3 regions of the Rhizobium sp. BK512 genome follow, and region 3 is predicted to be linked to each of the others. Evidence: riboswitches for the same ligand, from Rfam matches in the RefSeq annotation. Region 3 holds a riboswitch; each other region holds the start of a gene.

Region 1 (9,622 bases), on a different contig from region 3:
CCTTCCAGGCGTAACCTTCCTTGGAAAGGTCGCCCTTAAGCACGTTGAGCGCCGCGGCTTCACCGCCGGACGTCCACCAGTGCAACATCTGAACTTCCTTGACATCGGCCGCATGGGCGCTGCCGAAACCAGCCATCATCACGACAGCAAGAGCTGCCGAGCTCAAAAACTTGCGCATGAATATCCTCCCGTTCGTAAGTGGGCGGCGAGACCCTCCTCAGCCACCCCGATGTCTTCCGCCCGTAATGACGATCAAACACCGCACCGCGCCTCCCAGCGCGATTGACAATTTAAAACGTTATAAACGCAGCGACGTCAAGCCCTTCCTCGACTCCCGAGAAAAATATGATTAACTCGCAGCGCCATTGTTTTTATTATATTTTTTTCCAATGCCTAACAAATTGTAAAAATTTAAATCGTTTGCATTGATCGATTGCATGCCGGTTTCATCGTGTTATGGTAGCCGCGATCCAGCACGGAATGTCCTCAGTGACCGAATCGTCCCAACTGCAACGCGGTGAAAATCCAGATGGCGCGCAAAAGCGCGGCAAGCCGACCTTGCGTACCATCGCTACATTGACCGGTCTCGCGGTAACGACAGTTTCGCGCGCACTAAGCGACGCTCCGCAAATATCGGTCGAGACCCGCGAACGCGTTCATCGCATTGCCCGCGAGATCGGTTACCTGCCGGACCGGGCTGCCCAACGCCTGAAGACGGGCCGCACAAACGTCATCAGCATCCTTCTCGATCCGCATCAGGAGGTCGTCGGCTTCGGCACCGCCATCATGTACGGCATCGCCAAGGTGTTGAAAGAGACATCCTATCACCTCGTCGTCGCCCCGAATTTCCTGTCGACGACGGATCTCGAAGCGGCGGAATATATCGTCCGCAACAATTTCGCCGATGGCCTGATCTTCACACGGACGGAACCCTTCGATGCGAGGGTGCGCATGCTGCAGGAGGTTGGCTTCCCATTCGTGTCTCACGGGCGCACGGAGTTTTCGACACCGCATGCCTATGTCGATTACGACAATTATGCTTTCGCCTACGAAGCCACCCGGCGCCTGATCGCCAAGGGCAGGAAGAAGGTTACAGTCGTCATGCCGCCGAAGCGGCTGACTTTCAGCCAGCATATCCTTCATGGCTTCATGACCGCTGTGCGCGAGGCTGGCGTGGCCTACGAGATACCGGAAGCCGTTACGCTCGATTCGCCGGCCAATGAAATTAGAGATTTCTTCCGCGCGCGCGCCACCGCACCCGATGTTCCCGATGGTTTTGTCTGTCCGGGTGAAGTTTCTGCGCTGGCGCTCGTCAGCGCCATGGGTGATGCGGGCAGTATTCTGGCCGAGGACTATGACATCGTCGCCAAGGAGACGTCGCATCTCCTCACGCATCTGCAGCCGAAGATCGAGACCATATACGAGGATCTGGTCGAGGCAGGCGAACATCTCGGCCAGATGCTTCTTCAGCGCATTGGCAATCCGGCAGCAGAGAGCCAGAGCCTGCTCCTGCCGCCGCAGATCAATTTTCCGGTAGCCTAAGCTGCGTCACGACCCGCTGTCGGCTTTTCGCGGAAACCGAAGACTTCGACCGGCTCCCCAAGCCCGCGCAGAGGAAAAGTGCCGAGATTGTCCATCTCTTCCGTGCAGGTCGCCATCTCAACAAAAGCGCGAGACAACAGGACCGGCCGCCTGACTTCCTTGGTCAAGGTTTCAAGCCGCGAAGCGACGTTGACTGCCGGGCCGATGACCGTGAAATCCAGCCGCCGGCGCGAACCGATATTACCATACATAACGTCGCCGACGTGGACGCCGACACCATAGCGCAGTGGATCACGTCCCAGGCGCTGATGTTGCTCATTCACTTTCGCCATCGCCTCCTGCCCTTCACGGATCGCCGTCAGCAGGTCTTCGCAGGCAGAAGGCTTCGACAGCGGGAAGATGGCGAGCAGTCCATCGCCCATGAACTTCAGGATTTCGCCGCCGTGCCGCTCGATCGGATCGGACATGGCATCGAAATAGTCATTGAGCAACTGGATGACGTCGTCGCGCGGCCAGAGATCGGAGATCGCAGTGAAATCGCGCAGGTCGCAGATCATGATCGCCGCACCTACGGTCGTTCCGCTGCCGCGGGTGATGACGCCGGAGAGAATCTGTTCGCTCGCATGCGGCCCGACATAGGTCTGCAGCAGCGTGCGCGCCATGATGTTCTTGAGCCTGATCTCGCTGACGAGAGTGAGAGCCGGCAGCAGGTCGCGCAGGAAATCCACGTGTTCGCCGGTAAAACCGCCGGGCCTATTGGTGGAGAACGTAACGACGTGACGCTTGTCGAACGTATGATCGATCGGCCAGGCGATATATTCGGAATAGCCGTCGTCGCGTAGTTCCTGGTAGAAGGGATAATCGTCGCCCTCCCACAAATCCTCCAGGTTCTTCCGCACCTCGTTGGCGCCGTTATGAATCTCGTTGACCGGGCTGTTGAGGAATTGCGGCGTGGTTTCCACCCCGTAGGCAAAGGTGTTGATCTTCGCCTCTTCCATGCCTTCCACCCACAGGATGCGGGCGCCGATCCATTGCGGATGGTTGGTGCGGAAATGCAGGCTGGAGCGGTTCACCGGTACGCCAGCCGCCAACAGCCGCTTGCACATCTCCACCAGGATATTGTCGATGAAACGTTCACCGCGGGTCTCGTTGATCAGCCAATCGAGAATTCGACGCCTGCGGATTGGCCAGACACCTTCGGCAGCTTCGCTTGCCGGATCAGTCGCTTCGAAAGAGGGCCTCATGAAAAACTCCCGCTACGCCACATTCAACGAACACATCGGGCTGAATGTGGGCGATAGCGGGCCGAATGATAAGAGGCTTCGTAAAGATAAACCTCAGAAATCCCAGTCTTCGTCCTCGGTCGCCACCGCCTTGCCGATGACATAGGAGGAGCCGGAACCCGAGAAGAAGTCGTGGTTCTCGTCGGCATTCGGCGAAAGCGCAGACAGGATTGCCGGATTGACCTTGCAGGCTTCGGCCGGAAACAGCGCTTCGTACCCGAGGTTCATCAACGCCTTGTTGGCGTTGTAATGCAGGAACTTCTTGACGTCCTCCGTCAGCCCAACGCCATCATAGAGCGCTTCCGTATATCTAGCCTCGTTGTCGTAGAGTTCGAGGAGCAGATCGAAGGCGAAGTCCTTGATCTCCTGCCGGCGCTCTTCTGAGAGTTTTTCCAGTCCGCGCTGAAACTTGTAGCCGATATAATAGCCATGCACGGCCTCGTCTCTGATAATGAGGCGGATCATGTCGGCGGTGTTGGTGAGCTTGGCGCGGCTTGACCAGTACATCGGCAGATAGAAACCGGAATAGAAGAGGAAGCTCTCGAGGAAGACACTTGCGACCTTCTTCTTCAAGGGATCGCCGGACGCATAGTGCTCCATGATCAGCGCCGACTTCTTCTGCAGGAACTCATTCTCTTCCGACCACCGATAGGCATCGTCGACGTCGGGCGTGAGGCAGAGCGTGGAGAAGATCGAGGAATAGGAGCGTGCATGCACCGCTTCCATGAAGGAGATGTTGGAAAGCACTGCTTCCTCATGCGGGGTGACCGCATCCGCCATCAGCTTCACGGAGCCGACACCATTCTGGATCGTGTCGAGCAACGTCAGCCCGGTGAAGACGCGGATCGTCAGCTGCTGCTCGACCGGCGTCAGCGTTCCCCACGACGGAATGTCGTTCGACAGCGGCACCTTTTCCGGCAGCCAGAAATTGCCGGTCAGACGGTTCCAGACCTCGAGATCCTTGTCGTCCTCGATGCGGTTCCAGTTGATGGCGCGCACGCGGCTGACCGGCTTGACTTGCATGTTCATGGTTTTCTCCGGTCGGTTATAGCGTGCAGGAGACGCAGCCCTGCACCTCGGTGCCGGACAGCGCCATCTGGCGAAGGCGGATGTAATAGATTGTCTTGATGCCCTTCTTCCAGGCATGGATCTGGGCGCGGTTGATGTCGCGCGTCGTTGCAGTGTCGCGGAAGAACAGCGTCAGCGACAGGCCCTGGTCGACATGCTGGGTGGCAGCCGCATAAGTATCAATGATCTTTTCCGCGCCGATCTCGTACGCATCCTCGTAATAATCGAGATTGTCGTTGGTCATGAACGGCGCCGGATAATAGACGCGGCCGATCTTGCCTTCCTTGCGGATCTCGATCTTCGAGACGATCGGGTGGATCGAGGAGGTGGAGTGATTGATGTAGGAGATCGAGCCCGTCGGCGGCACCGCCTGCAGGTTCTGGTTATAGAGCCCGGAGGCCATGACGACCTTCTTCAATTCCAGCCAGTCTTCCTGCGTCGGGATATGAATGCCGGCGTCATCGAACAGCGCCTGCACCTTCTCGGTCGCCGGCTTCCACTCCTGCCCGGTATATTTGTCGAAATAGTCACCTGAGGCATATTTCGAATTCTCGAAGCCCTTGAAACTTGCGCCATGCTCGACCGCCAGGCGGTTGGATGCACGCAGAGCGTGATAGGTCACCGTGTAGAAGTAGATATTGGTGAAATCGACGCCTTCTTCCGAACCGTAATGGATGCGCTCGCGGGCAAGATAGCCATGCAGGTTCATCTGTCCCAAGCCGATCGCATGGCTGTCGTCATTGCCCTTCTCGATCGAAGGCACCGAAGAGATATGGCTCATGTCGGAAACGGCCGTCAGCGCGCGGATCGAGGTTTCGATCGTCTTGCCGAAATCGGATGAATCCATCGCCATGGCGATATTCAGCGAGCCGAGATTGCAGGAAATATCCTTGCCCATCGTCTTGTAGGAAAGGTCGTCGTTGAATTCGCTGGCCTCGCTCACCTGTAGGATTTCCGAGCAGAGGTTGCTCATGCTGATGCGGCCGGCGATCGGGTTTGCGCGGTTCACCGTGTCTTCGAACATGATGTAGGGATAGCCGCTCTCGAACTGTATTTCGGCGATCACCTGGAAGAATTCGCGGGCCTTGATCTTCTTCTTGGTGATACGGGCATCCGCCACCATCTCGCGATACTTTTCAGTCACCGATATCTCGGTGAAGGGGACGCCATAGACCCGCTCCACGTCATAGGGCGAGAAGAGGTACATATCCTCATTGTTCTTGGCGAGGTCGAAGGTGATGTCAGGCACGACGACGCCGAGCGATAGCGTCTTGATGCGGATCTTCTCATCGGCATTTTCGCGCTTGGTATCGAGGAAGCGCATGATATCGGGGTGGTGCGCATTGAGATAGACGGCACCTGCCCCCTGCCGCGCACCAAGCTGGTTGGCGTAGGAGAACGAGTCTTCGAGCAGCTTCATGACGGGGATGATGCCGGAAGACTGGTTTTCGATCTGCTTGATCGGCGCACCGGCCTCGCGGATGTTCGTCAAGGACAGCGCAACGCCTCCGCCACGCTTGGACAGCTGCAGCGCCGAATTGATGGAGCGACCGATCGATTCCATATTGTCTTCGACACGCAGCAGGAAGCAGGAGACGAGTTCGCCACGCTGCTTCTTGCCGGCATTGAGGAAGGTTGGCGTTGCCGGCTGGAAACGGCCGGAGATGATCTCTTCCATCAGATCGCGGGCAAGCTGTTCATTGCCTCTGGCGAGCGCGAGCGCCACCATGCAGATACGATCTTCATAGCGCTCCAGGTAGCGCTTTCCGTCGAAAGTCTTCAGCGTGTAGCTGGTGTAATATTTGAAGGCGCCGAGGAAGGTCGGGAACCGGAACTTCTTGGCATAGGCTTCGTCGAACAGGTCGCGGACGAAATTGAAGGAATACTGGTCGAGCACTTCCTGCTCGTAATAGCCTTCAGTTACCAGATAATCGAGCTTCTCCCGGAGATTATGGAAGAACACCGTGTTCTGGTTCACATGCTGCAGGAAATACTGCTTGGCCGCCATGCGGTCCTTGTCGAGCTGGATCTTGCCCTCATCATCATAGAGGTTCAGCATCGCGTTCAGCGCGTGATAATCCAGCGCTTCCACGGCCTTGAGCGGCTTGACGCCCGCATCCCGCGTCAGATTTGTCCCCGTGTCCAAAATCGTCCCATCCCGTCTTTGACATTGGCGACATCCTCGGCAGTCCCCAGGAGCTCGAACCGGTAGAGGTAAGGTACCTGGCATTTTTGCGAGATTACGTCGCCGGCAAGCCCGTAGGTCTCGCCGAAATTGCTGTTGCCCGCAGCAATCACGCCGCGGATGTTGGAGCGGTTTTCCGCATCATTGAGGAAACGGATTACCTGCTTGGGCACGGCCCCTTTGCCGCCGTCCCCGCAATAGGTGGGCGAGATCAGCACATAGGGTTCGCGAATGTGGATGTCTTCAGCGCCAGCGGGAATGCGCGCCGCGCGCAGTCCCAGCCTCTCGACGAAACGATGGGTATTTTCGGACCGGCTGGAATAATAGACGATCAGGCCCACCGCTTTTCTCCGGTCAGGAGAGCGCGCTGATCATGTCGGGACGGAAGCCCGCCCAGTGGTTCTCGCCGGCAACGACGACCGGAACCTGCATGTAGCCCATGCCGCGCACGCGATCGAGCGCGTCGGCATCCTCGGAGATATCGATGATCTGGTAGTCGACGCCCAAACGGTCGAGGGCGCGGTAGGTAGCGGTGCACTGTACGCAGGCAGGCTTGCTGTAAACGGTAACGCTCATCATGTTCCTCGTGATGTCAATGGATTCCAGACGCAGAACTAGGATCGGGCGCCTTGCGGCGTCCGAGGGAATGCTTGGTATTGATCTGACAAAGTTGGCGCTTTACACGCCGAACACTCTCCCCCGCACGATCTGCGCGGGCGGCGGTTTTAATGCTTTCAACATGACTTCAATCCCGAAGTGTTCAGCGGACATTCGGGGGCAGCGCAACAGGCGCGGATTTGATCCGCCTGCGTATACGCGACCTTCCGGACACCCCGCCCGTGGATACCTCGTTCAAGGCAGGTCTCCTGGCTCGCGGGTCGAAGCACCCTGCCCCCAGCCTTCCCAAAGCTTCATGCCTCAGTGACCTGAAATCGGACAGTTGCTCGCCGCTTACAGTTGCGGGGGCAGCTCCGGCTTTGTCGCGCCGTCATGGCGAGACGCACCGTATTCCCATCTTAGCCCCCGACCCTCACGAATCGAAGGAACCTTGAACACTAGATATAGTACTCGAATCCCGGTTTGCGTCAACGGATGGTTTGCGCATCGCGTTACGGCATGTTTGAAATCGCTGCATTCCTGTGAAAAACGTGGTTAATGAATGGTTAACGAAAGCAGCCTGTAGAGAAGGCCGCGTCGGAAAGAGCCGGCCCATAGCCGGCTCTCCAGGAATCGATTAGGCGCTCAGGCGCGTGTCGGCGGTGCGGCATTACGCAACTGCCGAGCGGCGGCAACCATGTTGACGAGTGCCGGGCGAACCTCTTCCCACTTGCGTGTCTTCAATCCGCAATCCGGATTGATCCATAGCTGTCCGTCCGTCAGACGCTTCCGCGCCAGCGTCAGGAGCTCCGTCATCTCGGCGACCTCGGGAACGCGGGGCGAATGGATGTCGTAGACGCCGGGGCCGATCTCGTTCGGATATTTGTAGCTGCGGAAAGCCTCCAGCAGTTCCATCTTCGATCGTGAAGTCTCGATCGAGATCACATCGGCATCCATCGCGGCGATGGCATCGATGATCTGGTTGAACTCCGAATAGCACATATGCGTATGGATCTGCGTCTCGTCGGAAACACCGGATGCGCAAAGGCGAAAACTCTCGACCGCCCAGTCGAGATAGGTCTTCCAGTCGGCCTTGCGCAATGGCAGACCCTCACGGAGAGCGGCCTCGTCGATCTGGATCATCGCAGCACCCGCCTTTTCGAGATCGATCACTTCGTCGCGGATCGCCAGAGCGATCTGCCGGCTGACATCCGCGCGAGAAAGATCATCACGCACGAAGGACCAGTTGAGGATCGTCACCGGCCCGGTCAGCATTCCCTTGACCGGCTTGTCCGTCAGCGACTGCGCGTAGCGCCACCACTCGACTGTCATCGGCTTCGGCCGAGAGACATCGCCGAAGATGATAGGCGGGCGGACATAGCGTGAACCGTAGCTCTGCACCCAGGCATGTTGCGTAAAGGCGAAACCGGAAAGCTGCTCACCGAAATACTGCACCATGTCGTTGCGCTCGAATTCCCCGTGGACGAGCACGTCGAGACCGATTTCCTCCTGCCAACGGATCGCCGCTTCGGTCTCCTTTTTCAGGAACGCATCGTAGTCCGCCTCGCTGATCGTACCCTTTGCGAAGGCCGAGCGGGACTTGCGCACATTGGATGTCTGCGGGAAGGAGCCGATCGTCGTTGTCGGGAAGAGCGGCAGGCAAAGCTTGCGCTCCTGCAGGCTGGTCCGCTCGGCAAAACCGCTGCTCCGCGTCATCATCGTCTCATCGATTGCCGCGACCCGCTGCCTAACTTTGAGATCATGCACACGTGGAGAAGCCGCTCGAGAGGCAACGGCCTGAGAGGCTGCAGCAATTACTTGATAAGCCCCGCCGGGACTGCCGAGGGCAGAGAGTTCATCGAGTTTCTGGGTGGCGAAAGCGAGCCACGACGTCAGTTCCTCATCCAGTCCGGTTTCCAGATCCAGGTCGATCGGCACATGCAGCAGCGAGCAGGATGGCGCGATCTGCAGCCGATCCGCGCCGAAGCGCTGAACCAGTGGCTCGATCTTTTTCAGGATCGCGGCAAGGTCCGCCCTCCAGATATTGCGTCCGTCGATGATGCCGAGCGACAGCGTCAAATCGGGGGACGTCTTGAGAAGGGCATCGATCTGCTGCGGAGCACGAACGAGATCGACATGCAGGCCGGAAACCGGCAATGCGAGCGCCGTCGGCAGGTTATCGCCTATATTGCCGAAATAGGTGGCGAGCATGATCTTGAGGTTCGGCACCAGCTCGTGCAGCGCACGATAGGCATGCTTCAGCGCTGCCTGCTCTTCTCCTGAGAGATCCAGCACCAGGCACGGTTCGTCGATCTGCACCCAGTCGGCACCGGCAGCGCTCAGTTCCGCAAGCACCCTCGCGTAAACAGGCAACAGGCGTTCAAGCAGGCTGATCGGTGCAAAACCTTCCTCGGTTCCCTTGGCGAGTTTCAGGAAGGTGACAGGGCCGAGGATGACTGGCCGTGTGTGGATTCCGAGCGTCTTCGCCTCGATGAAGGCATCGAGTGGCCTGTTTGCGGTCAGCGCGAAGAATTGATCGGGACCGATTTCCGGCACCATGTAGTGATAGTTCGTGTCGAACCACTTGGTCATTTCCAGCGCCGGCACGCCATGTCCGTGATGGTGCTTATGGCCGCAATCGGCGTGCGCCGCATCGCCGGTCGAACCGCGCGCCATGGCGAAATAGGTATCGAGCGCAACAGGCCCGCCCTTCCAGCCATAGGCCGAAGGTATGGCGCCGACCATGACAGTCGTGTCGAGCACATGGTCATAGAACGAGAAATCGTTGGAGGGGATGATATCGATCCCCTTCTCTTTCTGCAGAGCCCAGTTTTGCGCCCGCAGCCGCTTGCCGACATCGAGAAGCACGCCGGCATCGGACCTGTCGGCCCAATAGCTTTCAAGTGCGAATTTGAGTTCGCGATGCTTTCCGATCCTGGGAAAGCCG
Region 2 (9,622 bases), on a different contig from region 3:
TGCGGCAAGGAAGGTAGTGAGCGCGATGACGTTGCGGAAGCCGAAGGCGTTATAGGTGCGGGTTGCGGCGAATTTCGAACCCATGGAGCCGAGTGCGCTGACGAAGGTGACAGAGCCAGACTGCAGCGGTGTCAGGCCGAAACCGAGCTGCAGCATCAACGGCATGAGGAAGGGCAGCGCGCCGAGCCCCATGCGGAAATTCGAGGCGCCGAGGATCGCCGCCCGAAACATCGGGTAGCGGAACATTTTCGGATCAAGCAACGGATGCGGCGTGCGCCTGGCATGGACGAAATACAGGATGCCGGAGAGGACGCCGACCGCGACTGTGACATAGCCGTAGATGACGGGAACGGCGGGCAGGCTGATGACGGATATGCCGAAGACGAAGCCGGCAAAGCCGATCCCGGACAGGAAGAAACCCGGAAAATCCATCGGCTTCGGGCTGCGCGGCTCAATTGCCGGCAGGAAGCGGGTGACCAGCGCAATGCCGATAATGCCGATCGGCACATTGATCCAGAAGATCCAGTGCCAGCTGAGATAGGTCGTCAGGAAGCCGCCGATCGGCGGGCCCATGATCGGGCCGATAAGAGCGGGTATGGTGAGCCACGCCATGGCATTCACCAGCTGGTGACGTGGCGTGCCGCGCACCAGAAGCAGCCGTCCGACCGGCGTCATCATCGAGCCGCCGGCGCCCTGGATGAGCCGGGAAATGACGAAGGCTGCGATGGAATTGGAAAAGGCGCAGGCGATCGAACCGGCCATGAAAACGGAGATTGCCAGACGGAAAATGTTGCGCGCGCCGAAGCGATCCGACATCCAGCCGCTGATCGGAATGAAGATCGCAAGCGCCACAAGGTAGCTGGTTACCGCAAGCTTCAGCGCGATCGGCGAAGTGCCGATATCGGCCGCTATAGCCGGCAGGCTGGTGGCGATCACGGTCGAATCCATCTGTTCCATGAACAGGGCGACCGCAAGGATCATCGGCGTTAAGCGGGACACGGGCAACCGGGATGCAAGGAGAAGGGATTCGACGCCAATGGCGCCGCTCGGATCAGGGTCTCGTTCTAGGCCAGCATTTTCAACCTGTCCACGAAATGAATGTCGCATGTGGCTTGCGGCCATGCCCTTTCCGCGCCATAGATCGCCCTGTCAGGTGCCCGCTGTCACCAGCGGGAGAATCGGGAATCCGGTGGAAGACCGGAACGTGCCCAACGCTGTAAGGCTGACGCTCGCCGTTCAAACTACGCCACTGGCCTTGCGGCCGGGAAGGCAGCGGCGAAGCGAAGGACGCCGAGTCAGAAGACCGGCCTGGCAAGATAGACCCAACCCGCGCGGACGGCGGGCGGTTGCGTTGTTGGGGATTTGACGATGCGACCCATTGATGATGCCGTTTGTCCGGCATCCAGCTTTTCTGCGGCCGAACGCGAGGCCGTCTATCACGCGATCATGACGCGGCGCGACGTGCGCAGCCAGTTCCTGCCCGATCCCTTGCCGGACGATCTGGTGACGCGGCTTTTGACGGCGGCGCACCACGCGCCTTCGGTCGGTTTCATGCAGCCGTGGAATTTCATTCTGGTGAAAAGCGCCGAGGTGAGGGCGCGCGTGCGCGATGCGTTCCTCGGGGCGAATGAGGAAGCGGCCCGCATGTTCAACGGCGAGCGGCAGGAAAAGTATCGTTCACTGAAGCTCGAAGGCATTGTCCAGGCGCCGCTCGGCATCTGCGTGACCTGCGATCCCACCCGCAGCGGCAGCGTCGTGCTGGGACGCACGCATAATCCGCGCATGGACAGCTATTCCACCGTCTGCGCCATCCAGAACCTGTGGCTCGCGGCCCGTGCCGAAGGCGTCGGCATCGGCTGGGTCAGCATCTTTCGCGAGGGCGACCTCAAGGAGATACTTGGCATTCCCGATCATATCGAAGTGGTCGCCTGGCTCTGCGCCGGCTTCGTCGACCGGCTCTACGAGGAGCCGGAACTGGCGGTCAAAGGCTGGCGGCAGCGGGTGGCGCTGGAAGAGCTGGTTTTCCATGACGGCTGGGGGCAGGTGGAAGGCGAGGCAGCGCCGGTTTGAGCCGGCGCGGGTGTGCTTCACTCGGCCGGCTGGGTGCTGCAATCCTTGGGGCAGGCCGGTGTTCTCCAATGGCCAAAGGTGAGGAAGCTCGCAGCAGCGAGAATCCAGACGCCGATCGCTCCATAGAGCATGACACCGCCGAAGCCTGCGACCAGCGCATCATGCACCGTCTCGGCGGGAATATCAGGCAGGGCGGCGATGCTGCCGGCGGAGATCCGTTCGGCAAGCAGGCGCAGATCGCCTGCGTCCATCGAGTTCGGCAAGGCGCTCTTCAGATGGGAGAGCACACCACTGAACAGGATGAAGCCCATGACTGCGATGTTGATCGCGAGCGAGATCATCCGGGCGCTCATGTCGATGCCGGAGGCCATGCCGGCGCGGTCGCTGGATACCGCACCGGTTGTCGTGTTGGTGACCGGGGTATTGGTGAAGCCAAGCCCGATGCCGGCAAGCAGCGCGCCGGGCAGCATCGTCAGCCAGCTTGGCGCGGCGGCGGCGCTGCCTGACTTCATCAGCAGGAAGCCGAGCCCGATGGTGAAAAGGCCGCCGGGAATGATGATACCCGGCCGGTAGCGCAGCATAAGCTGCTCGGCAAGCGGCGGCACGACCAGCGTCGGCAGCGTATAGGCCAGCAAGGCGATGCCGGCGGCCACACTGCCGTAACCGAGGCCGGCTTCATACCAGATCGGCAAATAGATCATGAAAGGCCAGAAGCTGATATTCATGGCGGCCGAACCGACAATGGCGCCCGAGAAGGTGCGGATGCGGAACACCGAGGCATCGAACATCGGTCGCGGGTTCAGCTTTTCGGCAACGACGAAGGCGACGAGGCTTGCGGCACCAAGTCCGATAATGCCAAGCGCAGCCGGGCTCGCAAAACCGAGAGCAGGCCCCTGGGTGATGAAGAAGGCAAGGCAGAAGACCGCCAGCGAAAGGGTAGCGATGCCGGCGATATCGAGCCGTCCGGCTGCAGGATCACGCGATTCCTGAATTCCCGTCAGCGCGAGAGCGATTGTCACAGCCGCCAGCACGGCATGGATGAGGAATACCCATTGCCATCCGGCCACCGCCACGATGCCGACGCCGACGATCGGGCCGAAGCCCAGGCCGATGCCGAAAATGATGCCCCACCAGCCGAAGGCGATACTACGGGCGCGGCCCTCTTGGAATTGATGGGAGAGCACGGCTACCTGGCAGATCAGCATGAAGCCGCCGCTCATTCCCTGCAGAAAACGAGCAACGATCAGCAGCGAAACATCCTGCGCGAGGCCGGCAATCAGCGAGGTGAGGCCGAAGACGGCAATGCCGATCAGGAAGACGCGCTTGCGGCCGTAGCGGTCGGCCAGTGTGCCTGCGGCCATCAGCACCGTCGTAACGGCGATCGTATAGGCGTTCATGATCCATTGCAGGGCACTGAAATCGGCGTGAAGCACTTTTTCCAAAGTGGGCAGGATTGCCGGCACGCTCGATATTTCGAGGCCGAACATCAGCGAGGAGAGACAGGCAGCCAGCAGGGCAATGATGCCCCGCGCACGAGGGGATGAATGGGAATCAGGGGGCATGTTTTGGCCTTTCGACGTTGAGGCGCACAACGTGACATCCGCTGTGGTCCATTTGCGTCAGCATAGGCGGGACTTGATCATTACAGAATTGGATGATTACATATTTCAGACACAACAAATTCGAATGATTGGTTTCAACCATGCTCGATGTCGATTCCGTTCAGGCCTTCGTGGCGATCGCCGACAACAAGAGTTTCACCCGCGCCGCCAACGAACTCGGCAGCACGCAAGGAGCGATCAGCGTCAAACTGAAGCGGCTGGAGGAGCGGCTCGGCCACCGGCTGATCGAACGCACACCCCGGCTGGTGCGGCTTTCGGCGCAGGGGGCAGTGTTTCTACAGGCCGCACGGGAATTCCTCGAAGCCCATGACAGGGCCGTTGCGGCACTCTCTTCGTCGCGCCGCCATTTCACGATCGGCATTGCCGCGCATGTGGCCGGGCCGGAGGTTCCGACACTGCTTGCGCGCCTCAACGCCCATGATCCGGGTCTGACGATCGAGGTGCGGATCGATAATTCCTGCACCCTGCTTGCAGCTTTCGATCGCGGCGAACTGGATGCGGCGATCATCCGCAGGGACGAAGACCGGCGCGACGGCGAGGTTCTGGGGCCTGAGCATTTCGGCTGGTTCGCCACGCCACAATTCGAGTATCGCCGCGGCGAGCCGTTGCGTCTTGCAGCACTATCGCCGACCTGCGGAGTGAGGGCTGTCTGCACCCGCGCGCTTGATGCGGCGGGCATTCCCTGGACCGAAGTCTTCCTCGGCGGCGGCTCTTCGGCTGTGACCGCGGCCGTTTCGGCCGGGCTTGCCGTCTCGACCTTCTCCTATCGCCTGGCCCCCGTCGGCACTGTCGAAGTCAGCGAGCGTTTCGGCCTGCCGCCATTGCCGTCTTCGGAGATCGTGCTGCATTCGACGCTGACGGACGCCAAATCGCGCGCGGCACTACGCACGCTGGCAGCCGCCTTCAGAGAGCATCGCGTGTCCAGCTGATAGCGCGGTTTCTATTGCACCGAGATCGTGATTATTGCTGCTGTTGGGGCTGCGGGCCCGATGCCGCGGGATTGGCGAGATCGATCTTGCCCTGATCGCCGGCGAGGAATTGCGGGCCGACCTGGCGCACCTTGTTGCTGGCGGGATCATAGGGACGATCCGGTACCTGGACCTGCGGGGCAGGCGGGGCGCTTGCCGCTTTCGGAGCTTCGGTGTGGACCGTGGTGATGGAGCTTTTCGGCTCAGGCGCCGGAGCAGAGGCCGTCTGGCTCTTGCGCATTTCCTCGTAATAGGCGCTGAGATTGCACGAGCAGGCGGATTTTTCGCCAGGCGCGCGGGTCTTGTAGGCGAAGGCGTTCTTCATCGCGCCATAGGGCGCGCCTGTTGCCGTCGAGATCATGTTCGAGGCTTCGGTGCTGGAAATATCCCGGTAATAGAGTTCCGTCTCCACACCGGGGCACATTTTCGAGCACGTCGCGGCATCGCGGCCGAAATCGACCGAAGTGGCATTGTTGCTGATCGGGAAGAAGCCGCCATCACAGGTGCGCACGCAGATGGTGCTGACGGGCGAAAGCATTTCGGCCCGCGGCAGGCCGTAACGCTCACCGCCGCCGAGTGGAATGAAGGTATCGCCGCGCATTGCCTGCTCCTCGATGGAAGGAGCGGGTGCATAGGCGTCACCTTGCGCGGATTCTGTAAAGCTGTCGCTGTTGCAGCCATTGTCTTCGAGGGCCGCCATCAGGCCTTCGCGGGCCGGATCGGCGCCGGACTGGCGCAGTTCGCTTCGGCGGTCCTGCAGATAGCGGATATTGTCGACCATCTTTGCTTGCGCCTGCTCGAGTTCCTCGCAGAATCCCGCATTCTCACCGCCGAGGACGACCATGCTGCCGGAGGTGCAGCCATACCGGCGCAGATCGCCGCGCACCTTGCGCAGTTCCAGATTCTGTTCGGCAAGCGCGCCTGCATATTGGCGCATCTCGGGGCCATTATTGCCGAAGGTTTGCGGCAGATCGGCCAGGCGTCCACGCAGATCTTCACAGATCGCGTTGGTCTCAGCTGCTGCCGGAACCGCGAATGCCAGAAAGAAAACAAGATACAGGTTTCGGCGCTTCACGACGTCGTCCCGGAATGAGAAAAGCATCTATCGGTGAATTGCGGCTTCAATCCACCGCGCTTTGTCTTAACGTATTTCCCTTAATAAGCTCGCAGTAATTCCTAGCGCATTTTTGCAATCTTATCCAGCAAGCCTAATGCTTGCATACCTTCGCTCCTGCAATCACGCGAGGAGCCCGTTGATCTCTAGACAGCTGATATGACAGGCATTTCCGACGAAACTCACCTCACCGAAGCGACAGCAGGAATACCGGAAACCGGACACGGCCTACACCTCTTCGTGGACGGTTGTTTTGAGCCTCGCTCGGGGCACGGCGGATGGGCCTTCATCGCCTATCGCGACGGGGTGGAAATAGGCACCGGTTCCGGCGGCGTGGAGAATGGCGCCAACAACACGATGGAACTGACCGCGTTGCTTGAGGCGGCAATCTGGATCGGCCGCACGGTACCCGGCGCAGCCGCGATCATCTGGTCCGATTCCGTCTACACCGTCGAAGGCTGCAACAGCTGGCGCCCCATCTGGAGGAACAATGGCTGGAAGAAAAGCAATCCGAACGGCAGGGCCAGAAACAGAGCGATATCGGATGCCAAACTCTGGAAAGCGCTCGACATCGAGCTATCCCGGAATCCACTAATAACAATTGCCTGGTGCAAGGGTCATTCCGGCATTGAAGGCAACGAACGCGCGGATGAACTGTCGGATCAGGGACGCCGTTCGATACGGCGTGCCTGATGTCAGCGGTCGTCATTTCGCAGACGGCCGCAGCGCAAGTTACGCCGGCTGCGATGCCTCGACGACAGCAAGCGCTGCCATATTGACCACACCGCGAGAGGTGACCGACGGCGCCAGGATATGGGCCGGCATCGCCGTACCGAGCAGGATCGGGCCAACATGCAGGCCGTCGGTCATCGATTTCACGACGCCGAGGGTGATATTGGCCGCATCGAGGTTCGGGAAGACCAGCAGGTTGGCTTCGCCATGCAGCGTAGTATGCGGCATGACGCGGCGGCGCAGCTCCTCGGAGATCGCGCTTTCGCCATGCATTTCGCCGTCGACTTCGAGATCCGGTGCCGCCTCGCGAACCAGCTGCAGGGCGTTGCGCATCTTGCTTGCGCTTTCAGACTCGCGCGAGCCGAAGTTCGAATGCGAGACGAGGGCAGCACGCGGCGTGATGCCGAAGCGCTTGATTTCCTCGGCAGCCAGAACCGCCGCCTCGGCGATTTCCTCAGCCGTCGGGTTGAAGGTCACATAGGTGTCTGTGAAGAAGGTCGCGCCGCGCTGCGAGATCAACAGGCTGAGCGCGGAGAAATCGCGCACGTTCGGGCGCTTGCCGATGATCTGGCGCACGTCGCGCAGATGCTTCTCATAACGGCCTTCAAGGCCGCAGATCAGCGCATCGGCTTCGCCACGCTTCAGCGCCAAGGCACCGATGACGGTCGTGTTGGTGCGCACGATGGTACGGGCCGCTTCCGGGATGACGCCGCGGCGCCCGACGAGCTGCAGATAGAGATCGACATATTCGCGGAAGCGCGGATCGTCCTCGGGGTTGATGACATCGAAATCCTGCAGCGGGCGAATGCGCAGGCCGTAACGCTTCAGGCGCGTTTCAATGACCTGAGGACGGCCGATGATGATCGGTTCGGCGATGCCTTCTTCAAGCAGCACCTGGGCGGCGCGCAGCACGCGTTCGTCTTCGCCTTCCGAGAAGATGACGCGCTTGCGCTCCGCCACCTTGGCAGCCGTGAAGATCGGCTTCATGACGAAGCCGGAGCGGAAGACAAAGCGGTTCAGCTGGTCGAGATAGGCGTCGAAATCCGTGATCGGGCGGCGCGCTACGCCGCTTTCGGCCGCAGCCTTGGCAACGGCAGGCGCGATGCGCAGGATCAGGCGCGGATCGAAGGGCGAGGGGATGAGGTAGTCGGGCCCGAAGACCGGGGTTTCGCCGGAATAGGCGCGGGCGGCAACGTCCGATGGCTCTTCGCGGGCAAGGGCCGCGATGGCGCGCACAGCCGCCATCTTCATTTCCTCGTTGATCGTCTCGGCGCCACAGTCCAGAGCACCCCTGAAAATATAGGGGAAGCAGAGAACGTTATTGACCTGGTTCGGGAAGTCGGAACGGCCGGTGCAGATCATCGCATCGGGGCGGGCGGCGCGGGCAAGATCCGGCATGATCTCTGGCGTCGGATTGGCAAGCGCCATGATGAGCGGCTTTTCGGCCATCTGCGCCAGGAGTTCCGGCTTCAGCACGCCGGCCGCTGACAGGCCGAGGAAAACGTCGGCGCCGCCGATATTTTCGGCAAGCGTGCGCGTGTCGCTCTTCTGAGCGTAGATCGCCTTCCACTCGTCCATCAGCTCGACGCGGCCTTCATAGACGAGGCCTTCGAGATCGTGGACCCAGATGTTTTCGCGTTTGGCGCCGAGCGTCACCAGCAGGTTGAGACAGGCAAGGGCGGCGGCACCGGCGCCGGAGGCGACGATCTTCACCTCATCGATCTTCTTTCCGGCGAGTTCCAAGCCGTTGAGAATGGCGGCTGCGACGATGATCGCGGTGCCATGCTGGTCGTCATGGAAGACCGGGATCTTCATCTTCTCGCGCAGTTGCTTCTCGATGCGGAAGCATTCCGGCGCCTTGATGTCTTCGAGGTTGATGCCGCCGAAGGTCGGCTCCAGCGAGGCGACGGTGGAAACCATCTGGTCGACATCTGCCGCATCCACTTCGATATCGAAGACGTCGATGCCGGCGAATTTCTTGAAGAGGACAGCCTTGCCTTCCATGACCGGCTTGGAGGCAAGCGGGCCGATATTGCCGAGGCCGAGCACGGCAGTACCGTTGGAGATGACGGCAACGAGATTGGCGCGGGACGTATAATCGGCTGCCTGCTCCGGATTGTCACGGATGGCGAGGCAGGGAGCGGCGACACCGGGAGAATAGGCAAGCGCCAGGTCGCGCTGGTTGCCGAGCGGCTTGGTCGCCTGGATTTCCAGCTTGCCGGGGCGCGGATAGCGGTGGAAGAAAAGCGCCTGCTCGTCGAGGCTGCCGCCCGTCAAATTCTTTTCCGATTTGGATTTTTCCTGGTGATCCATCGCCGCCTCCAGCGTTGTTCGAAGTCTTTTGAAGCTTCCTCCATACATCAATCGACCCGTGGGAACAGTACGGAAATAAGCGCAGCGGAACTTTTTGATCTGATGGTAACGGGGAGCTGACATCGGAGTTTTCACGGTCAGCTGCGGCACTCCGACCAGGAAAGGCTCTTATCGGTGGATTGAGCGGCTTTGCAGGCTTTCCTGCGGTTTGTCATCTTCCTGATACACGAGTCTGATTTTGGAAGACCAGACGAAGAACGATGGGACACGAGCGGAAAGGCTTGTGACAGACATGATGGAACCCCGGCGCTTCCGCACCCTCTTCATTTCCGATGTGCATCTCGGCTCGAAGGCCGCCAAGGCGGATTTCCTGCTGGATTTCCTGAAATACCATGAGGCAGACACGATCTACCTCGTTGGCGATATCATCGACGGCTGGCGCCTGAAGCGCAGCTGGTACTGGCCGCAGGTCTGCAATGACGTCGTCCAAAAACTCTTGCGCAAGGCACGCAAGGGTACGCGCGTCGTCTATATTCCCGGCAATCACGACGAGTTCCTGCGCGCCTTTCCGGGCACGCATTTCGGCGGCATCGAAGTCGTCGACCGCATCATCCACGACGGCGCCGACGGCAAGAAGTATCTGATCCTGCACGGCGATGAATTCGACGTCGTCGTCCGCAATGCCCGGCTGCTCGCCTATCTCGGCGATTGGGCCTATGACATGGCGATCCGCATCAATATCGTGCTGGCTGCCGTGCGCCGCCGCCTCGGCATGCCCTATTGGTCGTTTTCGGCCTGGGCCA
Region 3 (9,622 bases):
GGGCATCGTCCTTTTCGGCTGGTACGACTGGCTCTTCGCTCATGATTGGCTGCCTGCTTTTTTCTTGGTTTCGTTGATGTCTGTAAGATCGAATTGCGCCGAGTTGCTGCGCGGCGTCCAGAGCCTGCGCTCGATCGCCTCCAGCAGCCGCTCCTTCATTTCGGAGAGCGCCGCCGGGTTCTTCTCTTCCATGAAATCGCGCACTTTGGGATCAGCGACGAAGGCCTGATAGACCGCCTCGAAATGATGGTTGCCGACAGCCCCCGTCGTCGCCGCGAAGGCGAAGAGATAGTCGACCGTCGCAGCAATCTCGAAAGCCCCCTTGTAGCCATGGCGCATCACGCCCTCGATCCATTTCGGATTGACGACGCGCCCGCGCACCACCCGCCCGATCTCCTCTTCGAGCGAGCGGATCACAGGCTTTTCCGGCCGTGAATGATCATTGTGATAGATCGCCGGCCGCACTCCGCGCAACGCCTCGGCCGCCGCCGCCATGCCGCCTTCGAACTGGTAATAATCATCGCTGTCGAGCAGGTCATGCTCGCGGTTGTCCTGATTCTGGACAACCGCCTGAATGGAGCGCAGCCGCTCCTCGAAGACGCCGCGCTCGGCCTTGCCTTCTTCACCCGCACCATAGGCATAGCTGCCCCAGACGAGATAGGCTTCGGCAAGATCGGCCCGCCGCTCCCAGCCCTTCTCGTCGATCAGCGCCTGCAAGCCCGCCCCATACGCACCCGGCTTGGACCCGAAGATGCGATAGCCCGCCCGCTTTGCCGCCGCTTTCTCGTCGAGCCCGGCAGCGATTAGCCGCGCCGCCTCGCCGCGCATGCGCCCGGCTATCGGATTGTCGGCCGCATCCTCGTCGAGTGCGCCGACAGCGCGGATCGCCTTGTCGAAGAGCGCGATCTGCTCGGGAAAGGCATCGCGAAAGAAACCGGAAATGCGCAATGTCACATCCACCCGCGGCCGCCGCAGCATGGCTGGCGGAATGATCTCGTAGCCGGTGACGCGCCGCGACGCCATGTCCCAGACCGGCTTCACGCCGATCAGCGCCAGCGCCTGGGCGATATCGTCGCCGCCGGTGCGCATGTTGGACGTGCCCCAGGCCGTCAGCCCGAAGGAGACAGGCCATTCGCCGTGATCCTGAACGTAGCGGCGGATCAGCAATTCGGCCGATTTCTTGCCGAGTTCGTAGGCGGCCGGTGTGGGCACCGCGCGGCTGTCCACGGAGTAGAAATTCCGCCCGGTCGGCAACACGTCAGGCCGCCCGCGCGTCGGTGCACCGGATGGACCGGGCGGGACGAAACGACCGTCGAGGCCGCGCAGCAGACTGGTGATTTCAGCCGGACCGCAGGCGAGAATGGAAGGTTTGAGGCGAGCTTCGATTTCGTCAAGCACCCGTCTGGTTTGGGACCAGAGGGTTGAGCAAGCGAGTTCGCCGGAGACGAGCTTGGCGGCGAGCAGCTCGATGCGCTCGACGGTGTCGCCGTTTGTGCGCCAGGGGGCATCGGTGATTTCTGCTAGGATTGCCGGGCGTGAGCCGACCCAAGTGCCGGCCATGTCACAATCAAGTGGATCGAAGGAACGCTGAAGCACGCGACTCCCCTTCTCCCCAGCGGGGAGAAGGTGGCCCGTAGGGTCGGATGAGGGGGCCATAGGCTCGGCCTCGCCTTCGCTCAGCCGCTCGCTCCTCACGTCGCTTGCCCCCTCATCTGTCCTGACGGACATCTTCTCCCCGCTGGGGAGAAGGGGGAAAGTCAATACATCCCCCGCAATCGCCCGCTGCAAACTCGCATCCCCGCCCTCACCCAACCCACGCGGCACCCGCGCCAGCGCCACGGTGAGATCCGTCAGCAGCCGGCCCTCGGGCGACACGCCAAACACATGTAACCCGTCGCGGATCTGCATTTCCTTGAGATCGCACAAATAGGCATCGAGCTTCTTCAAAGCCTCGCCTTCGCTCTCACCCTTTGCAATCCCCGCGTCCCGATCCAGCCCGATATCGGCAACAAGCTCGAGGATCTGCCGCGACAGCAGCCGGATACGCCGGGGATCGACGCCCGAGGCCTCGTAATATTCATCGACCAGCGTCTCCAGATCCTTGAGCGGCCCGTAGCTTTCGGCCCGCGTCAGCGGCGGCGTCAGATGATCGATGATGACGGCGGCCGTGCGGCGCTTCGCCTGAGTGCCCTCGCCGGGATCGTTGACGATGAATGGATAGAGATGTGGCAGCGGCCCGAGAATCGCTTCGGGATAACAGACCTCCGACAGCGCCAGCGCCTTGCCCGGCAGCCATTCCAGATTGCCGTGCTTGCCCATGTGGATCACCGCATCGGCGCCGAACTCTTCGCGCAGGAAGGCATAGAAGGCGAGATAGCCGTGCGGCGGCACGAGATCGGGCGAGTGATAGCTTTCCTTCGGATCGATATTGTAGCCGCGTGCCGGCTGGATGCCGACGAGCAGCCCGCCGAAACGCGCAAAGGGGAGCGCAAAAGCACCCTCGCGCATATAGGGATCGGCCTCCGGATCGCCCCATCGCGCGTTGACTTCATCCTGAATCTGATTGGGAAGAGAGGCGAAGAAATCCTTGTATCGACTCAAGGAAAGCCGCTCGCGCACAACCTTGCCGTCGAGACCGGAATTGGTCGGCCCGGCCATCAGATGCCGCATGAGCGCATCGCCATCATCGGGAATATCGGCGAGCGGATAACCAGCCTCCGCCATCGCCCGCATCACCTCGATCGTCCCGGCGGGCGTATCGAGCCCGACGCCATTGCCGAGCCGTCCGTCCCGGTTCGGATAGTTCGCCATGACCAGCGCGACACGCCGCTCCGAAACCGGCCGCTGCCGCAACCGCGCCCAGTTGGCGGCAAGGGCTGCGACATAGGCCATGCGTCCGGCATCCGGCTCGCTGGAAACGATATTAGCCTCGACCGCGGCATCGTAGCGAGCGGCAGCCTTGAAGGAGACGGCGCGCGAAAGCACGCGGCCATCCACCTCCGGCAGCGCGACGTTCATGCCGAGATCGCGGGCCGACAAGCCTTGCGATGAGGCTGCCCAGGCCTCCCGCGACGAGGCGGAAAAGATCGCCTGCAGCACGATCGCGTCGTTGGCCTCCAGCACCGTCGGCTCGCGATCAGCACCGGGTGCGGACACGGCAAAGCCTGTCGTGTTGATGACCACGTCGGGTTGGAGATCGGCGAAGATGGCTTCGAGGATGCCCTTGGAAACCGGGTCCTTGAGGCTGTAGGCAAAGACCGGCAATGGGCGAAGACCCTGCGCCTCCAGGGTTTCGATCAGTGCCTCGACAGGGCGGGTTTCGCCGCTCTGCACGAGTGCGCGGTAGAAGGCGATGGCAACGACGGGTGCTGCCTGTCCCTTCTCCCCAGCGGGGGTCCGGAGGACGGGTCGAGACCCGTGGCTCGACCCCGGTCGGTGGCCCGAAGGGTCGGATGAGGGGGCCACTCCACAAACCTCGAAATCGTGCTCCTGTTGCTCGCTCTCTCCGTCGCTCGCCCCCCTCATCTGCCCTGCCGGGCATCTTCTCCCCGCTGGGGAGAAGACAGAACCGGTGAGCTTCCGCCACTCCTCGACCCCAACAAGCCCCCGCCCCGGCCACCAGATCCCGGCCTTCATCAGCGGCACAGCCGGCGCCGGCTTCTCCTCTCCCGAGAGCATCGCCGCCGCATAGGCCAGAAAGCCCCGTGCATTGGCATCCCCGCCCTCGATCAGATAGGCCCAGAGCGCATTCAGATCATCCAGCGCCACATTGGAAAACGGCGTCAGCCCGGCATCCGGCTTCGAATCCCCCGGCAGCACCGCAATCAGCGCACCGCTGCGCGCCGCGATCGCATGCAGCGCCTCCAGCGCATAGTGGAAATAGCTCGCCCCGCCGAGCGCCCGCACGATGATCAGCTTCGCATGCCGCGCCGTCCGCTCCACATAGGCATCGACCGACATCGGGTGCTTCAGGCTCATCAGGCTCGCAAGCCTCAGCGAATAGCCTCCTTCTCTGCCGCTATGGGCCGCGGCAATCGCCGCAAGCTCGGTATCGGCAGCGGACAGGAACAGGATATCGCCGGGCGACTGGCCGAGGTCGATCGCCTCGTCCCCGTAGCTGATCGTCCCCTGTTGAGCGAGAAGCAGATGCATTGTTTACCCTCGGACGAGCGCTTCGATCGCCTTGCGCACTGCGTCCTGATCCATCTCGTGCAGACCGATGACGACGAGACGCGTATTGCGGGCCTCACCCGGCGCCCAGGCACGGTCGAAATACTGGTCGATGCGGGCACCCACGGCCTGTAGCTGCAGGCGCATCGGCTTGCCGGAGACATCGATGAAGCCCTTCAGGCGCAGCACGTCATGCTCGGCGATGATGCCCTTCAGCTTCTCGACGAAACCTGCCGTATCCGAGACAGCGCCGAGTTCGACGACGAAACTGTCGAATTCATCGTGGTCGTGCGGCTCGCCATCCTCATGCTCCAGCTCGTGATGGGACTTGCGGTTGACGATATCGTCTTCCGTGCCGATGCCGAGGCCGAGCAGCACGCTTGCCGGCACCTCGCCGTTCTTCGCTTCGATCATGACAGGCTTGCGGGCAATGCGCGAGGCGACTTCGCTCTTCACGCGGCCAAGCCCGTCCGCGTCGATCAAATCGGTCTTGTTGAGCACGATCAGGTCGGCGCAGGTCAGCTGATCCTCGAAAAGTTCCTCGATCGGGCTTTCATGATCGAGCGATTCATCCTCGACACGGCGCGCATCGACGGCATCGTGGTCATCGGCAAAACGACCGGCAGCAACGGCCGCACTATCGACCACGGTGATGACGCCATCGACGGTGACTTCGCTGCGGATATCCGGCCAGTTGAAGGCGGCGACGAGCGGCTGCGGCAGGGCAAGGCCCGAGGTTTCGATGACGATATGGTCAGGGCGCTGGTCGCGCTCCAGAAGCTTGGTCATGGTCGGAATGAAATCGTCGGCAACGGTGCAGCAGATGCAGCCATTGGTGAGCTCGATGATGTCGTCCTCGGTGCAGTTTTCCGCACCGCAGCCCTTCAGCACGTCACCATCGACGCCGAGATCGCCGAACTCGTTGATGATCAGCGCGATCTTCTTGCCGCCGGCATTGGTGAGCAGGTTGCGGATCATCGTCGTCTTGCCGGCGCCGAGAAAGCCGGTGATGACGGTTGCGGGGATTTTCTGCTGCATGGAACTAACCCTTCATTTTCAGCGGCAGACCCGCTGCGATAAAATAAACATCCTCGGCCGAAGCCGCGATCATCTGGTGCAGCCGGCCTGCATGGTCGCGAAATTCCCGCGCCATGCGGTTCTCGGGCACGATGCCGAGGCCGACTTCATTGGAAACGATGACGAGCCGCGCCTTAGCATGAGGCAGAAAGCCAGCAAGGGCGGCAGACTGGGCGGCGATATCGCGCCCCTCCATCATCAGATTGGTGAGCCACAGCGTCAGGCAATCGACGAGGATGGCCCTGCCCTCCGCGTCGATGGCGGTCAGGCGCTCGGTGAGATCGAGCGGTTCCTCATGCGTCGTCCAGGAGGGGCCGCGATCGGCCCTGTGCTGGTCGATGCGCGCCTGCATCTCGTCGTCCCAGGCGCGGCCGGTGGCGATGTAATGGCGCTCGAGACCGCTCGTGGCAATAAGATTTTCGGCGAAGCGGGATTTGCCGGAGCGAGCGCCGCCGAGGATGAAGGTGGTGGTCATGACAGCACCGTCCGTTGAGGATGGGCACGGCCTTCGCCGCACCCCTCATTCCTGTGCTTGTCACAGGAATCAGGGAAGAGAAAACGGCCTGCGCCAGAAGCTCATCACAGAGGGGCGGCGGAACACCGCGCCCATATCGCACCACCAGAGGCAGCGCTGAATAACATCCTTCAGCCAAGACAACCTCCGTGCTGGCAGCGGGCAAAGCGCCCAAATTGGGCATTATGCCCGGCACGGATAGCAGGTCTCCTGGCTCGCAGTTATCGGCCGCGACAGGGGCGACCGCTCGGTCGCCCCTTATCGTGCCAGCGGATCCGCCTCGCCTTCCCGGCTGCATCTCGTGAAAAGGCGGACGATTCGTAGAATTAGAGGCGTCCTGCCCCGGCTGATCACGATGCATTTCCAGTGGCTTTTCCGGCACTTGTCCGCCTTGCCCGCTTGCAGAATGCAAGACTGTCGGCGCCGCAATCCAAATGCCGGATGGAAGACCCTGACTGCTCTACAGTCGCGGGGTCGGCTGTGATGAAGGCGCCCGGCTTGGGTCCGCCCCGTCACATTCCCTTTTAATCCGGAAGGCGTTTGCCGATCCGGAACCATCCATTATGTGGATTCATGGTTAGGCGCGTGCAACCCCCATGTCAATTGCCGCGCAACGTCCCGCTCATGTTCATCTCGACTTACACTACCGATATTATCGTCTTTAATCAAAGGCTTACGTCACAAAAACTTTACGGCCCGGCCGGTTTTTTGCCGCAATTGCCGCTCATGCGGATGCCGGCTCCGCCCTTGACCCCTATTCTTGCCGCCTAATTTCCCCATGATGCTCTCCCGAATGCACATTCGCCGCCTCGGCCCTCTAGGCACCGCCTTCGATCCGGGGCGCCTGCGCGCGCTCATTCGCCACAGCGAAATGGGCATGGTCTTTGCCGGCGCGCTTGTCGGCATCGTATCGGGGCTTGCGGTCTCAGCCATGAGCTATGCCTCGGAAGAGATGCACAGCCTGATCTTCGGCATAGACGGCACGACGAGGCTCAGCGCCTCGCAGATCGACAGCAAGTTTCTGCTGATGTCGGCCCCGGTAGCCGGCGGCATGCTTCTCGGGCTCTTGCTCTTCATTCTCGCCAAATGGCGCAAAAAGCCGATGGTCGACCCGATCGAGGCCAATGCGCTGCATGGCGGCCGCCTGTCGCTGACGGACAGCATCCTTGTCGCGATCCAGAACCTCGTTTCCAACGGCTTCGGCGCATCCGTCGGCCTGGAAGCCGGTTATACGCAGCTTGCGGCCGGCATCGCCTCGAAATTCGGCCTGAAGCTGCAGCTGCGCCGCGCGGACCTGCGTGTGCTCGTCGGCTGCGGCGCAGCCGGCGCCATCGCCGCCGCCTTCAATGCGCCGCTGACCGGCGCCTTCTACGCCTTCGAGCTTATCATCGGCACCTACACCATTATGTCGCTGACGCCTGTCGTCGTCTCAGCGCTTGTCGCAACTCTTGTTGCGCGCCTTCTTGCTGGCAGCGATTTCATCATCGATGTCGGCAGTTTCGGCGCTGTACAGCCGGCAGACTACGTGCCGGCCATTGCGCTCGGCGCCTTCTGCGCCGGCGTAGGCATCCTCATCATGCAGGGCGTCTCCTTCGTAGAGGAATTGGCGCGCAAGAGCGCCATCGCGCTGCCCTTCCGCCCGGCGCTCGGCGGCATCGTCGTCGGCCTGCTGGCGCTGGTCTCGCCGCAGGTGCTGGCCGCCGGCCACGGCGCGCTGCATCTGAACCTCTCCCACGAGATCACGATCCCCGCGCTGATCGGTCTCTTCCTTCTGAAGTCGGTGGCATCCGCCGTCTCCATCGGCTCCGGCTTCAGGGGCGGCCTGTTCTTCGCCTCGCTTTTCATGGGCGCGCTGCTCGGCAAGCTCTTTGCCTATTCCGCCCCCTATTTCGCCGATGCGACGCTGACGCCCGTGATCTATGCCGTGGTCGGCATGAGCTCGCTCGCCGTCGCCGTCATTGGCGGGCCGCTGACCATGACCTTCCTGGCGCTGGAGATCACCGGCGACTTTCCGATCACCGCACTGGTGCTCGCAGCCGTCATCACCTCCTCGCTCGTGGTGCGCACGACCTTCGGCTACTCCTTCGCCACATGGCGCTTTCACTTGCGCGGCGAAAGCATCCGCAGCGCCCATGATGTCGGCTGGATCCGCAATCTCACCGTCGACAAGCTGATGCGTTCAGACGTGAAGACCGCAAGACTCGGAATAACGCTGGACGCATTCAGGGAGGCTTTCCCCATCGGCTCGACGCAGCGTGTCATCCTCGTCGATGAGGGCGACAAATATGCCGGCCTCGTGCTCGTGCCGGAAATCTACGCAAACCCCACCAGCGCGCAGGACGAAGCCCAGAATCTCGGTGATTTCATCCGCTATAAGAACGATTTCCTGCAGCCGCAGATGAATGCCAAACAGGCGGCCGCGATCTTCGACAAGACGGAAAGCGAAGCGCTTGCCGTCGTCAACAACCTCATCGAGCGCAAGGTGATCGGCCAGCTCAGCGAAAGCCACACGCTGCGCCGCTACAGCGAAGAACTCGACCGCCGGCGCCGCGAGGTGTCAGGCGAGATCTGAGGCCTTTGCCGCCGATTTTCGAGCCGATGCCACGATCGGATCCGCAAGCTTGAACACGTCGGCCTTCCTCGAAACGCCGCGCAACTCGAACGATCCCAGGCGTTCGCAGGCGACACCGCAGGCAGCCGCGAAGCTTTCCGACATCAGAAGCGGCTGGCCAAGTTCGCCGCAGAGTTTCTCGATCCGCGAGGCCTCGTTGACGGCCCTGCCGATCACGGTGAAGTCGAGCCTGCCGCGGGCGCCGATATTTCCGTAAAACACTTCTCCGAGATGCAGGACGACGTCCACACCGATGTCAGGTCCACCGTTGCCTGCCCGCTCCCGGTTCAGTGCCTCGTTGGCCTTCAGCATGTTCCGGGCCGAGGCGAGTGCTGCGCGGCAAGCCTTTTCGGGATCATCCCCCTCTTCGCTGCCGGTCGGAAAGATCGCCAGCACGCTGTCGCCCATGAACTTGAGGATCTCCCCGGAATTTTCCTCGACATGCCTGCCGATCAGCTCGAAATGCGCATCCAGAAACCCAGCGATTTCGCCCGGCTCATAGACGTCGGTCAATGCCGTGAAATTCCTGAGATCTGCAAGCAGGACCGCAGCACTGATGGATCCGCCCTTGCCTCTCTGAGCCTCGCCCGCAAGGATGCGTGCGCTTGTCCTGGCGCCCGTGTAGACGGCCAGAATATCGGCAGCGGTTTTCGATGCGGCCATGCGGTAGCAGGCGAGCCCCAGAGCCGGAATAAGCTCTGCGACCGTCCTCAGCTGCTCGTCGGAAAATCCACCCGATGCGTCGCTGGTCAGCGCGAGGCTGAAGCCGCGCAACGCGACCTCCTTCGGAAACTCGAAAATGCTGACCACGTGATCGGTCGCTCCGGCAAGGGCGAATTCCTTGAGCCGCGGGTACTCGAGACCCTCTCCCTTGGCTAAGCTCCAGCGCCCCGCTCTCTCACCGCGGCTCAGCAGATGAAATGTCGGCGTTTTCTCGAAGTTGCGCTCGTCCACGCCGCCGTGCTCGGAATTTTCGAGGGTCGTTACCCCGCCTCGCACGAAATTGGCGGAGATGCCGCGGTACATCGGATGAAGGGATGGCATCATGATACTGGCCCGCCAGATCGGAAACCCGTCAGCGACCAGCCGGTCGCACAGGCCTCCAACGAGGTCGCCAATATTGTCGCTCGCGATTCCCTGCTCTATAAGCCACTGAATATGATCGTTAATTTCGGAATCTCCAGATGGTTGAAACCGTTCTATGATCGGGAAATCCGGCGAATGGGCGGCAAGGCCGGACCGTGCCGGCA

The links. A riboswitch is a leader RNA that binds a small molecule or an ion and turns the genes downstream of it on or off. The one in region 3 is predicted to bind cobalamin.
Region 1: another riboswitch for cobalamin. It lies ahead of nrdH (glutaredoxin-like protein NrdH); the one in region 3 lies ahead of cobU (bifunctional adenosylcobinamide kinase/adenosylcobinamide-phosphate guanylyltransferase).
Region 2: another riboswitch for cobalamin. It lies ahead of bluB (5,6-dimethylbenzimidazole synthase); the one in region 3 lies ahead of cobU (bifunctional adenosylcobinamide kinase/adenosylcobinamide-phosphate guanylyltransferase).

Annotation. Positions count from the first base shown of each region.
Region 1 is NZ_JACIAS010000010.1:294,777-304,398, forward strand. Features, by position in the region: gene FHX06_RS30485 (ABC transporter substrate-binding protein) at 1-178, opposite strand, end outside; gene FHX06_RS30490 (LacI family transcriptional regulator) at 490-1,542, shown strand; gene FHX06_RS30495 (adenylate/guanylate cyclase domain-containing protein) at 1,539-2,786, opposite strand; gene nrdF (class 1b ribonucleoside-diphosphate reductase subunit beta) at 2,880-3,854, opposite strand; gene nrdE (class 1b ribonucleoside-diphosphate reductase subunit alpha) at 3,871-6,039, opposite strand; gene nrdI (class Ib ribonucleoside-diphosphate reductase assembly flavoprotein NrdI) at 6,018-6,419, opposite strand; gene nrdH (glutaredoxin-like protein NrdH) at 6,433-6,654, opposite strand; cobalamin riboswitch at 6,917-7,144, opposite strand; gene metE (5-methyltetrahydropteroyltriglutamate--homocysteine S-methyltransferase) at 7,321-9,622, opposite strand, start outside.
Region 2 is NZ_JACIAS010000002.1:468,579-478,200, forward strand. Features, by position in the region: gene FHX06_RS08270 (MFS transporter) at 1-981, opposite strand, end outside; cobalamin riboswitch at 1,135-1,327, shown strand; gene bluB (5,6-dimethylbenzimidazole synthase) at 1,369-2,070, shown strand; gene FHX06_RS08280 (MFS transporter) at 2,088-3,632, opposite strand; gene FHX06_RS08285 (LysR family transcriptional regulator) at 3,773-4,621, shown strand; gene FHX06_RS08290 (DUF2865 domain-containing protein) at 4,653-5,735, opposite strand; gene FHX06_RS08295 (ribonuclease H) at 5,934-6,467, shown strand; gene FHX06_RS08300 (NADP-dependent malic enzyme) at 6,507-8,819, opposite strand; gene FHX06_RS08305 (UDP-2,3-diacylglucosamine diphosphatase) at 9,112-9,622, shown strand, end outside.
Region 3 is NZ_JACIAS010000001.1:380,348-389,969, forward strand. Features, by position in the region: gene cobO (cob(I)yrinic acid a,c-diamide adenosyltransferase) at 1-43, opposite strand, end outside; gene cobN (cobaltochelatase subunit CobN) at 40-4,152, opposite strand; gene cobW (cobalamin biosynthesis protein CobW) at 4,156-5,208, opposite strand; gene cobU (bifunctional adenosylcobinamide kinase/adenosylcobinamide-phosphate guanylyltransferase) at 5,213-5,722, opposite strand; cobalamin riboswitch at 5,944-6,335, opposite strand; gene FHX06_RS02030 (chloride channel protein) at 6,543-8,333, shown strand; gene FHX06_RS02035 (adenylate/guanylate cyclase domain-containing protein) at 8,319-9,578, opposite strand.